One region of the Pseudoalteromonas sp. NZS100 genome, then DNA from elsewhere that is predicted to be linked to it. Evidence: predicted binding sites of a transcription regulator. Region 1 holds the regulator's gene; the other holds the start of a gene.
The links. Region 1 encodes FliA, which starts transcription of late flagellar genes. Its sites were predicted from a motif close to CTAAAGNTNNNNNNNNNNNNGCCGATA; they were not measured.
Positions count from the first base shown of each region.

Region 1 (6,682 bases):
CATTGAGGCAACATTTGAACTTGTCGATGCAGCAGGCGCAGCTCTTTGAAAGCTTCTATCAGGCTGCTTGATTTGAGTTGTTGATGTGCTTGCTCTTTGCGAAAGTGAACTTGTTGGTTTAGTTGAAATGGATGGTTTAACTGGTGTTGCCGCTCTAAATGTTCGCGGTAAACGTCTTCGCCCTATATCTTTTACTTTACTTTGCAAAAGCTTAATTGCATCTTCATTATTGCGTGCAATATCTTCAAATTTTTTCGGTAAAAAATCCATTGCGCCAGCATCTAACGCATCAAACGTTGCTGTTGCACCATCACGTGTAAGTGATGAAAACATTAAGATAGGAGTTGGGTTACTCGCCATTATCTCTTTAACTGCGCTAATACCATCAAGCACAGGCATTTCGACATCCATGGTGATCATGTCAGGACGCAATTGAGCTGCTTTCTCAACAGCCTCTCTGCCATTAACAGCAAAGCCTATAACTTGTATATCGCTATCTTGCTCAAGGATTTCGCTTACTCTACGGCGAAAAAAGCTTGAATCATCAACAACTAAAACTTTAACGGCCATTTAGCTCTCTTATTAAATTTATGCGTAGGTATATATTAAATATATACCTACTTTATTATTAGCCTGCGTAATGTTTTAACATGTTTGGAACGTCTAAAATCAGTGCAATGCCACCATCCGAAGTTATTGTAGCCCCTGCCATACCTGGCGTTCCTTGAAGTAACGCATCAAGCGGCTTAATCACTACTTCTTCTTGGCCAATTAATGAATCAACAACAAAACCAATTTGTTGCGTACCAATTTGTACAATAACGACGTGACCTTTAGATTTTCGCTGAGAACGATCTGAGCCTTTTACTAACCAATGCTCAAGGTAAAATAACGGTATCGCCTTTTTACGCACAATAATTGTTAATTGCCCATCAACTACATTCGTCTTCGTTAAATCTAAATTAAATATCTCACTAACACCAGCCAGTGGTAACGCAAATGTTTGTGCGCCAACAACGACCATTAATGTCGGTAATATAGCCAAGGTAAGTGGTACTTTTATTTCTAAAATAGTACCAACACCAAGTTCAGACTGAATGCTTACTGAGCCATTAAGTTGCGTGATCTTAGTTTTAACTACGTCCATTCCTACACCACGGCCTGAAATATCAGATATTTCTTCTTTTGTAGAAAAGCCAGGTGCAAAAATCAGGTTATATGCTTCGGTGTCAGAAAGTCGACTCGCTTGGTCATGATCGAGTACGCCTTTACTAATTGCAATTTTTTTCAGTTTCTCAGCATCCATACCTGCACCATCATCTTTGATGGTTAGCAAAATATGGTCGCCCTCTTGAGACGCTGATAAAGTAACATTACCTGTTCTAGACTTACCTGCAGCTTCACGAACAGCGGGCATTTCAATACCATGGTCAACTGAGTTTCTAACTAAATGCACAAGCGGATCGGCAAGTGCTTCAACTAAGTTTTTATCTAGATCGGTTTCTTCACCAATAAGTTTTAAATCAATATCTTTATTTAAGCTACGTGCTAAGTCGCGTACAACGCGAGGGAAGCGACCAAATACTTTCTTAATTGGTTGCATTCGCGTTTGCATAACCGCACCTTGAATATCCGCAGTCACTACATCTAAGTTAGAGATTGCTTTACCCATCGCTTCACTGTCTGAGTTAGTCGCTAAACTAACCAAACGATTTCGTACAAGAACTAACTCACCAACCATATTCATAATTTGATCGAGTCGTTTTGTATCTACGCGAACGGTGGTTTCTGCTGCTGGTGGCGCTGATTTTTTTGGAGCTGCTGCTGGTGGTGCTTTAGCTGCTGGCTTCTCTGGCGCTTTTTCAACTGGTTTTGGAGTAGGAGCTTTAGCTGGCGCAGCTTTTTTTACTGGTTCACTCACTTGTTTAGCTGGCGGTGAAACAGGTTCAGGTTGTTTTGCAGTTGGCGCACTTTCTATCGATTTAGGAGCAGTACCTTTACCATGAAGTTCATCAAGAAGCGCTTCAAATTCGTCATCACTAATTTCATCATCTGATGAATTAACTGCATTAGCCGCTGGTGTAGCTGGTGTAGCTGGTTCTACAGGTGTTTTATTGGCATTATTTTGTTCAGGTTTGCTAGTAACTTCCCCAAAACTGCCAACACCATGTAACTCATCTAATAAGCTGTCAAATTCATCATCAGTAATATCACCATTAAAATCACTACTACTTGCTACTGGTTTTTCAACTGCAGGACCTTGTCCTTTACCGTGCAGCTCATCAAGTAAGCTTTCAAATTCGTCTTCAGTGATTTCATCTATTTCAGCATCGCTAACCGAAGGCGCTCCGCTAAATAGTTCATCAAATGCAAACGGATCTTCATCATCAGCTACTGGTGTATCCACCACTTCATTATGAGGTTGTTCAACCTCTATTTGTGAAGAGGCTTCAGTGGCTTCGGCTTCTGTTGGAGGTAGACCTAAGATATGAAGAGTATGAAGTAATTCAGGATCTGCAGGTTCAGGCTTGTCTCTGTTTTGGATAGTCGCAAACATCTCATTAATGGTGTCTAGTGCTTGTAAAATAACATCCATTAACTCTGAGTTGACTGTTCGCACGCCTTGACGTAGTAAATCAAATACGTTTTCGGCACCGTGACAAGCATCAACAAGTTCTGTCATAGCTAAAAAGCCTGCACCACCTTTTACAGTGTGAAAACCTCTAAATATAGCGTTTAGTAACTCGGTATCTTCTGGATTATTTTCCAGCTCAACTAACTGTTCAGATAAAAGCTCTAGGATTTCTCCAGCCTCTACAAGAAAGTCTTGTAAAATATCTTCATCGACTTCAAACATGCAGTTACTCTCCTCTTAGAAGCCCAAACTTGATAAAAGATCATCAACTTCATCTTGATCAGATACAACATCATTACGCGATTCTTTATCAATAATAGGGCCTTCAGGACCTGCTAAAGTTTGTGTGGCAACTGGTTCTTTTATTTTTTGTTGTTCTACTTTATTCGCGGTGCTGTTACTGTCGTCTTGTTCAGCAAACGCAGTTAAAAGATGAAGTAAACTTTCTTCTACTTCCCTAACAAGTTCAATAACACGGCGAATAACTTGACCTGTTAAGTCTTGATAGTCTTGAGCCATTAATACATTTGTCATTAAGTTTTGAAGCTCATCAGTCTTATGATGAGAGTTGTTCATAAACTTATCGATGCTATGGCAAAGTTGCTTAAACTCACCAAGCTCAATCTCGCGGCTCATTAAACGATCCCATGTCGGTTTGATATGAGATATTTCGTCCGCTAACTGTTGGGCTATAGGAAGACTCGCTTCCACTGCATCCATTGTTTTATTAGCCGCATTTTCTGTCATTTCTATAACATAATTAAGCCGCTTTTTAGCATCTGGAATCGCATCTGTAGTTATGTCACTTAAGCGAGTATCAAGCTCAAAACTTTTAAGAGCTTCGTGCAGTTGACGAGTCAACTTTCCAACTTCAGCAAATAATTCAGACTGCTCTTTAGATGCAGCCTCTAAAATCAACTGATTTGCTTTATCTTGCTCATCATTTTCTAAAAAAACAACGAGCTGACGAGCTTGTTCTAACGTTATTTGAGGCGCAGCTGGTGCTGGCATAAGCCTCTCCCCCATCATTAGCCTAAGCGTTCAAATACTTTTTCTAATTTAGTTTTTAATGTTCCAGCCGTAAATGGCTTAACAATATAACCATTCACGCCAGCTTGCGCTGCAGCTATTATTTGTTCTTTTTTAGCCTCTGCCGTTACCATTAATACAGGGATATGTTTTAACTTCTCGTCTGCACGTATTGCTCTTAAAAGATCAATACCCTGCATTCCAGGCATATTCCAATCCGTAACTACAAAATCAAACACTTGATTTTGCAACATAGGCAAAGCTGTAGACCCATCATCAGCTTCTTGAACGTTAGTGAAACCTAAGTCACGTAACAGGTTTTTTATAATGCGTCTCATCGTTGAAAAATCATCAACTACAAGAATTTTCATGTTTTTATCCAAAACATCCCCCAGTGAGGTATTAACCTTTGTTTACTTACTACTAATTTATCCAGTCATTGATTTTAGCTTTAAGCTTAATCATCGCCTGACCATGTATCTGACTTACACGCGATTCACTTACATCGAGTATATGTCCTATTTCTTTTAAATTCATTTCATCGTTATAGTACAAAGAAAGCACCATTGCATCACGCTCTGGTAATGACTTAATTGCACTTAGCAAAGACTCATTAAACCTATCATTTTTAACATTATTGAAAGGTTTATCTTGTGCTAAATCTTGGCCTACGGGAGTAATAACATCCTCATCTACACCAAGGTCTTCAATGCCTAATATTTTACTCGTATTCGCATCATTTAAAATATGATGGTACTCATTGAGCGAAATTTCAAGTTTTTCAGCAACTTCTATATCCGTTGGTTCGCGGTTCAGACTACTTTCGAGCTCAGTAATTGCTTCTGCAACTTGCCGATTTTTACGATGAACTGAACGAGGAGCCCAATCACCACGGCGCATTTCATCAAGCATAGCACCGCGAATACGAATACCGGCAAAAGTTTCAAAGCTTGCGCCTTTTGTTGCGTCAAAGTTTTTCGAAGCTTCTATTAAACCTATCATTCCTGATTGAATTAAATCATCAAGTTGAACGCTAGGTGGTAATCGAGCAATTAGATGACATGCCACTTTTTTAACAAGTGATGCATGCTTCTCAACAATCACATTTAAATTTTGTGTTGATTGATATCCCATAGCTCTATTCACCACTGTTGTCATAATTAACCGTTTACTAGTTTCTCAATGAAAAACTCTAAATGCCCAGATGGTTGGTTGGGTATTGGCCATTTAACTGCTTTTGTTGCCAGCGTTTTAAACGCAAGAGCGGCTGGCGAATTTGGAAAGAGCTCTACTATTACTTTTTGACGACGTGTTGCTTTGCGCATATTTTCATCATAAGGAACCGTTGCTACTAGCTCCATTGATACATCTAAAAAGCGGTCGGTAACTTTAGATAGCTTTGCAAACAATTCAGTGCCTTCACGCATACTGCGAACCATATTGGCAACAATTTTAAATTTATAAACGCCGTGCTCACGACTTAATACTTTAATAAGTGCGTAAGCGTCGGTGATTGATGTCGGCTCATCGCATACCACAACCATTACATCTTGCGCTGCACGCGAGAAGCTCAGTACCATGTCTGAAATACCAGCAGCTGTATCTACAATTAAAATATCAAATTCGGTATTCAATTCGCTAAACGCACGAATTAGCCCAGCATGCTCAGATGGTGATAATTCAACCATACTTTGCGAACCCGATGTAGCGGGTACAATTTTAATTCCTGCAGGACCTTCAACTAAAATTTCATCAAGCTCACATTCACCAGACAAGACATGTGACAAGTTACGCTCTACACGTAAACCAAGCATCACATCACAGTTTGCTAAACCCAAGTCAGCATCCAGCACTAATACTCGATTACCTTGCTGCCCAAGTGCAATAGCTGTATTTAGAGAAACATTTGTTTTCCCTACTCCACCTTTACCACCGGTTACAGCGATAACTTTTACGCCGTTGTTATTGTTTTGACTCATTTTGCGCAGGCCGCTTGCTTGATCTAATACTGTGTTAATCATACATCCCTACTGTGCTTGGCGCCACTGCTTGGTGCCTTGAATGTTGTGCTTTTGTTCTTTTTAAATATAATTGCTCAGCCTTTTTAACTAGTTTCTCAGCATTTGCAACACGAATATCCTCTGGTACTCGTTGACCATTAGTAAGATACCCTATTGGAAGGCGATTTTGAATCGCAATACTAATAATCTCACCCAAACTTAATGATTCGTCTAACTTAGTGAAAATACAGCCACTTAACTGTACTTTTTTAAAGTGGCGTACAGTTTCTTGCAATACATTAATCTGTGCTGTTGCGCTAAGTACTAAGTAGCTGCGAATATCTACACGTTGGTTACGCATTAACGTGTTTAATTGCTCAGTTAAACGTAAATCTCGCTGGCTCATACCTGCTGTGTCAATTAATACTAGACGTTTATTTCGTAAATGATATAAAACTTCAGCTAATTCATTAGCATCTTTAACTTGCTTCACACCACAACCAATAATACGGCCATATGTTGCAAGTTGTTCATAAGCACCAATTCTGTATGTATCAGTGGTTATTAACGCCACTTTATCGGCACCATATTTTTGTGCGCCTAGAGCTGCAAGCTTAGCAACTGTCGTTGTTTTACCCACACCTGTTGGACCCACTAACGCATATACACCACCTTGGCGAAGTATTTCATTATTGGTTGTTTGCATTTGATCTTCGACCATAGTTAACAATGCTTTCCAACCTTGCTTACGAGACACATCATCAGGTACAAAACATGCCATTTGCTGTGCTACTTCTTTATCAATACCCATACCGACTAAACGGTCAACCATACAAGCGCGTGTTGGATCGCGACGCGCCATATCTTGTTGCATCAAGCCTGATACTTGGTGTTCTAGTAATTGACGAATTGCGTTCATTTCTTCACGCATTGTTGTCATTTCTTCGCTTTCATTATTAGGTGCTTGTTGGCGAGTGGTTACTGGGCTATCTAAATCATCAAAGTCGCGGTCTAAATC
Region 1 covers NZ_JADYWM010000003.1:275,018-281,699, forward strand. The annotation lists gene I6E69_RS04680 (chemotaxis response regulator protein-glutamate methylesterase) at 1-570, opposite strand, end outside; gene I6E69_RS04685 (chemotaxis protein CheA) at 629-2,857, opposite strand; gene I6E69_RS04690 (protein phosphatase CheZ) at 2,873-3,646, opposite strand; gene cheY (chemotaxis response regulator CheY) at 3,664-4,047, opposite strand; gene I6E69_RS04700 (RNA polymerase sigma factor FliA) at 4,088-4,798, opposite strand; gene I6E69_RS04705 (MinD/ParA family protein) at 4,825-5,685, opposite strand; gene flhF (flagellar biosynthesis protein FlhF) at 5,678-6,682, opposite strand, start outside.

Region 2 (6,682 bases), on a different contig from region 1:
CATCTGTCCTTACTCTCGTTTTCAATCAGCTATGTTTGATAAAGACACATACACCGTAACGTACGACGAAAGCCGAGGTGAAAGCCGTGGTCCTCGTTCACGTAAAGTAGACCATAAAGATTTAGAACTAGGCGACTGTATAGACTGTAACTTGTGCGTTCAAGTGTGCCCAACAGGTATTGATATTAGAAATGGGCTACAAGCTGAGTGTATCAACTGTGGTGCATGTATTGATGCGTGTGATGGCGTAATGGATAAAATGGAATACCCGCGTGGGCTTATTTCATATACGACAGAGCGAAATCTTGAAACCCCAGAAAATAAAACGAATCCACTGCGAGCTAAAATTATTGGTTACACGGTCATACTTGTTGTGCTTACGGGAGCGCTTGTCGCTAATATAGCACTGCGTAAAACAATGGACTTTGATATTATTCGTGACCGAAACCAATTATATCGTGTCGATTTTGATGGTTTAGTAGAGAATACCTATACATTAAAGGTAATTAATAAAGCGCAGTACGAGCAAACCTTTAATATTAAAGTACAAGGGTTAGATAACTTTAAGTATATTGGTAAGCAGTCATTTACTGTGCAGGCAGGGGAATCTCATAACGTACCATTGTCACTTGTAATGGACCCTTATGATTTGAAGGCGCCGATGACTGAGTTTAACTTTGTGCTTTCACCGGTAGATGAGCCGGATGAGACAATATCGCAGTCGAGTAACTTTTTTAAAGCGCGATAATCGCAACTTACCTTAATTAGGTAAGTTGATATAGCAATTAACAAAAGCGGGTATATAACCCGCTTTTATTTTATATAAGAAGAGTATGAGTAAATTTAGTTTTATTGACTTAACACCAGATCTAATACTCGATGCAATAGAAAGCGTAGGTGTGTACGCCGAATCTGGTTTATTAGCGCTCAATAGCTATGAAAACAGAGTATACCAATTTAAAGCGGATGATGGCCTGCGTTACGTAGTGAAGTTTTATCGCCCAGAGCGATGGAGTAAAGAGCAAATTCAAGAAGAGCATGACTTTGCATTTGAACTAGCGGATGCGGAAGTACCCGTTGTTGCCCCTATTTTATATAATGGACAAAGCTTATTTGAACACGAAGGGTATTTGTTTGTGTTGTTTCCAAGTGTAGGCGGGCGTTTATTTGAGGTTGATAATTTAGATCAGCTTGATGTAATGGGGCGATTGATTGGCCGTATGCACCAAGTAGCTAAAACAAAACCTTTTACTTATAGGCCAACAGTTACCTGCGAGGAGTATTTGCATACAGCCAAAGTTCATCTTCAAAAAAGTAACTTAGTGCCCATGGGAATAAATACTGCCTTTTATACTATTTTAGATTTAGTGATAGAGCAGGCGCAAAAACAGTATAAAGATGTGCAAAGTATTCGCTTACATGGTGACTGCCACGTTGGTAATATTTTATGGGCAGGTGATGCGCTAATGTTTGTTGATTTAGATGACAGCCGCCAAGGTCCTGCAATCCAAGATTTATGGATGATGCTCAGTGGCGATAGAGCGACGCAACTGTTACAGTTAGACACCCTTGTAAATGCGTATGAAGAGTTTTGTGATTTTGATCACTCTCAACTCAAATTAATTGAACCGCTGCGAGCAATGCGTATTATTCATTATATGGGATGGGTAGCTAAACGATGGAGTGATCCTGCTTTTGTGCGGAACTTTACATGGTTTGCTGATGACAAATACTGGGAGCAACAAATTTTAGCACTGAAAGAGCAACTTGCAGCATTGCAAGAAGCACCGTTAAAGTTATTGCCGTAATATTTTATTTAAAGACAAGTACAACGAGATACAAATGCTTAAAAAATTAAAACTGAGTTTATTACTTTTATGTTTACCATTTGCAGCACTTGCTGCACAGTTTGAAGTTGATAATCAATACACTGTTATAGATGTAGACAAAAGCAAGTCACCGCAAGTAACCGAGTTTTTCTCATTTTACTGTCCACATTGCTTTAAGTTTGAACCAGTAGCAAAAGCAATTGAAAAAGGCTTGCCTGAAGGCGCGGAGTTTATTAAAAACCACGTGAACTTTTTAGGTGGCGTGTCACCACAAGCACAAAGTAATTTAAGCTTTGCCTACTTAATTGCTAAGCAGCATGGTCAGGCGCAAAGTATTAGCGATCAAATTTTTAAAAGTATCCATGTTCAACGTGCACCATTAACTGAAATGAAAGACGTTAAAAAATTACTTGAAGTAAATGGTATTGATAGCGCAACGTTTGATCAAGAGATTGCAAGCATGCCTGTTATTTCAGCTGAGCAAGCAATGCAAAACAAACAGAATAAATATTCAAAATTAGGCGCACTTACAGGTGTACCTACTTTTATTGTTAACGATAAATATAAAATAAACCTCAACACCATCAAAAATCAAAAAGAACTTGATGAGTTAGTAGCGTTTTTATTAGCACTATAAATTTCGGAGTATAATAATGATTAAATTAGTTAAAGCAGGTTTGCTTGCAATATTACTTCCTATGGCAGCAACAAGCTTTGCAGCAACGTATGAAGAAGGCGTGCATTACGACGTAGTTTCTGAGCGTGCAACTAAAAAGCCAGAGGTTAAAGAGTTCTTCTCATTTTACTGCCCTGCATGTAATAACATGGAAGCACTAATTGGTGAGTTTAAGCCTAAGCTTGATAAAAACGTTAAATTTAAAAAGAGTCATGTTGATTTTGTAGGTGTACGTGACCCAGAAAACCAACAGATGATGAGCCAAGCACTGGCGACAGCTGAAGTGCTTCCACAAAAAGATCAGATTATTTCTGCAATCTTTAATCATATCCATACAAAGCGCGCTAAATTTAATGAGCTTGCAGATGTAAAAGATATATTTGTAGCGCAGGGCGTTGATGGTGATAAGTTTGATAAGCTGTTTAAAAGCTTCTCGGTACGTACGCTGAGCTCTAAAATGAAACGCGATCAAGACTACTTTAAAGAAAAAGGCGCACTACGTGGCGTACCTACCTTTATTGTAAATGGTAAGTACAAATTAAACCTAGGTCGTGAGTCGGGTATTACTAAACCTGAAGACATTAGCAAATTAATTAATTACTTAGCTAACAAGTAAGTTTAGCTAAAACAAAAAAAGCTCCTTAAGGAGCTTTTTTTATGGGTAACGTTTACTGAGCGTATTTATTTGCGCTGTAAGAAAACGCCCGACTCAATGTGATGCGTATAAGGAAACTGATCAAATATAGCAAAGCGCTTAACGTTATGCGTACGTGTTAAGTGATCAAGGTCACGTTCAAGAGTTTCAGGATTACAGGATATATAAATTATGCTTTCGTAGTTAGCCACTAAGTCACACGTTAATTCATCCATGCCCGCACGTGGTGGATCAACTAATATGGTTTGGCAGTCATAGCTTTTAAGGTCAATACCATCTAAACGAGAGAAAGTACGCTCGCCATTCATTGCTTGAGTAAACTCTTCACTCGACATACGAATAATATCTAAGTTTTCTACGTTGTTTTTAGCAATGTTGTATTGAGCAGAGTGAACAGATGATTTTGATATTTCCGTCGCTAATACTTTATTAAAACAGCCCGCTAATGCAATTGAAAAGTTACCGTTACCACAATACAGTTCTAGTAAATCATTTTTAAGTGGTTTACATAAATCTTGTGCCCACTCCAGCATATTAATATTTACTTTTGCATTAGGCTGAGTAAAGCTATTTTCTACTTGTTGGTATATAAGCTCTTGACCATTAACTGTTAAACGTTCAGTTACAAAGTCATCACCTAGTACTTCTTTTTGTTTGCGAGCTCGGCCTATAAAGTCAATTTTGTATTTACTGCTAAGCTTTTCTTTCAGTGCTTTAATTTCACTTAACCATTCATCATCCAGTGGTTTGTGATAAAGCAAGCTTACTAAAATTTCACCGCTTAGCGTTGATAGGTAATCGATTTGAAATAACTTACGGCGTAATATTTCACAAGGCTTAAGATGCTCAATCATCACCTGCATTATTTCACCTACTAGAGGCGCTGCTGGGTCAAATGTATCAACACGGATTTTTTCTTTTGTTTGTTGATCAAACATAATGTGAAACAGATCATCACCGTCGTGCCATACTCTAAATTCAGCACGTTGGCGGTAGTTAGTTGGCTCTGAGCTAAATACTTCTAGTTGCTCCACACCAAAACGTTGAAACTGCGCACTAATACGCTGCTCTTTTTCACTTAACTGCGCTTGGTACTGTGTGGTATCTATTTTAATAACTGCCATTAACGCTACTACCTTATCTAAGATCTGTTTATCGGCGCTATTGTAGGGAGCGCTGCGTATTTGTCTAGTTTTGGCTAGCATTTATGCTGTTTTATTGAACATTGTACTTTAGTTTTTGTTGTTATAGCCGATAATAAACTACGCACGCTTAGGAGACGAATCATGAAAATAGGTAATTATGGCTTTACGCCAAACAACAACATCAATAAATTCAATAATAAAGCTGATATACAGCAACCTACAATTACGTCTCCTCAAGATAGCTATCAACAACGAGGCCGAGAGTTGGCTGCAAAGGTGCTTGGCGATAAAATGGCTGAGCAGCTTGGATTACCTATAGCAGAAAAAAAAGCAGATAAACCACTATTTGATTTTGATGAAATAGTAAAAAACGTACTCGATTTTGTAAGTAGTGCTGTAAATAAAGCAAAAGCTAACGGCGCTGATGACGAAAAGCTCAAAGATATGCTAGGCGATGCGCGCAAAGGAGTCCAAATAGGGATTGATGACGCTGTTGATGAACTCAAAGGTACAGGCGTATTTAATGATGACATGGAAGAGGGCATTAATAAGTCTAAAGAGGGAATTTACAATGGGCTGGATAAGTTTGAAGAGTCGTTATTTAACCCACAACCTGCCAGCGTAAATATAAGCCAGGCTCAATACGTCAGTATGACGAGTAATGCCGAATATAAATTTACTACCGCAGAAGGCGATGAGGTAAGTATTAGCTTTGCTGATGCATTTGAATCTCAATCGGCAAGTGGCTATCAGCAAAATAGTAATAGTGAGTCGTTTGCAAGCTCATCATCGCAATCTCGACAGGTATCATTTTCGATGTCGGTAAATGGTGACTTAAACGAGCAAGAGCAAGAAGCTATTAATGCGATGATGGAAAACTTACAAGATTTAAGTAAAACCTTTTTTGGTGGTGATTTAGATGAAGCATTTGAACAAGCGCAAGAGCTGAGTTTAGACAGCGATCAGCTGGTGGCTTTTTCTATGGATTTACGCCAAACAAAAACAATAGCAACAGTTAAAAGCTATGAAGAATATAAACCAGCACCAGAAAAACAAGTAGCAGAGGGTTTAGCCCCTTTTAATGACGACCTTAAAAATGCTTTTGAAAAAGCGGGTGAGCTTGGATTACAAAATCAGCTAGCTGGCATTCTCCAATGGTTAAATCAAGATCAGGAACAAATAGATAAGTTAGTAGATTATACAAAGTCTATGTTCGAAAACCTTAATCAGTTAAATTCAGCAGCCGACAGGCTTACTGATTTAGAAACCACGCAAAGTTAAACTACTTTCTTTTATAAAAACCTCATGGCAAACTGCCGATCTTAAAGTAAAGTAGGAACGGTAGTTTGTCAGCGCATATAATGGTCTTTGATTCAGGTATTGGTGGAACTACTGTACTTGAGCATATCAAGCAAAGTATCCCCAATGCTCAGTACAGCTATTTTATGGATAATGCATTACTACCTTACGGTGCTCAATCCCAACAAACTATAATTAACCGATTATGTTCACTTATTCATTTCATCAAAGCCAACACGCTTAACGTCGATTTAATTGTAATAGCGTGTAATACAGCTTCTACATCTGCACTCAGCGCTGTTCGCCAAATTACGGATATTCCTATTGTAGGTGTTGTGCCAGCAATAAAGCCTGCGGCAGAATTAACACGCTCAAATCATATTGGCTTGTTAGCCACACCGGCAACGGTCGCCAGTTCATACACAAAAACATTAATTGCTGAACATGCACGTAATGTGATCGTTAATCTGTATAGCAGTGTTGAATTAGTAACGTTAGCTGAGGAATGCTTTTTTACAGGCTCTTTAGATACAAATAAGTTGTATCAAGTACTTGATGAACTACATATAGATAAAACAATAGATGTACTTGTACTAGGGTGTACGCACTTTCCGATATTAGCAGAGCCGATTAGTCAGTATTTTGAAGGGAATGTAAAATTACTTGATTCAGGTGTAGCGATAGCAAATAGAGTCAACTTCCTACTTAACCAACTTAACTTATGTGTGGATAAACAAGCAGACATAAAAAAGCCGCTGCAATATTATGCAACGGCTGATGTGTTTAGCAATAAGCTAGCGGTAAAGCTAGTTACACTGACTGATCCGTCTCAGTACGTAGAGCATTAGAATCATCTTCTTGTTTTTGTTTTGCTTCACGTACCTTTAAAGTACGTTGTTGGAACTCGCTATCGTTCAAGTTAGCAATTGCATTGTCTGCATCAGCTTGCGCCATTTCAACAAAACCAAAGCCACGACGTTTGCCAGTATTCTTATCCTTTAATAAACGAACATTGAATACTTTGCCTTGTTCTTCAAATAATGCACGAACCACACCTTCGTTTGCACGATAAGGAAGG
Region 2 covers NZ_JADYWM010000033.1:19,515-26,196, forward strand. The annotation lists gene ccoG (cytochrome c oxidase accessory protein CcoG) at 1-748, shown strand, start outside; gene I6E69_RS19995 (serine/threonine protein kinase) at 834-1,808, shown strand; gene I6E69_RS20000 (thiol:disulfide interchange protein DsbA/DsbL) at 1,843-2,466, shown strand; gene I6E69_RS20005 (thiol:disulfide interchange protein DsbA/DsbL) at 2,483-3,121, shown strand; gene trmA (tRNA (uridine(54)-C5)-methyltransferase TrmA) at 3,187-4,284, opposite strand; gene I6E69_RS20015 (DUF5610 domain-containing protein) at 4,447-5,586, shown strand; gene murI (glutamate racemase) at 5,652-6,452, shown strand; gene I6E69_RS20025 (RNA-binding protein) at 6,415-6,682, opposite strand, start outside.
Region 2: I6E69_RS20015 (DUF5610 domain-containing protein) is a predicted target of FliA. The motif match lies at 4,391-4,417, and genes of this name have one in related genera.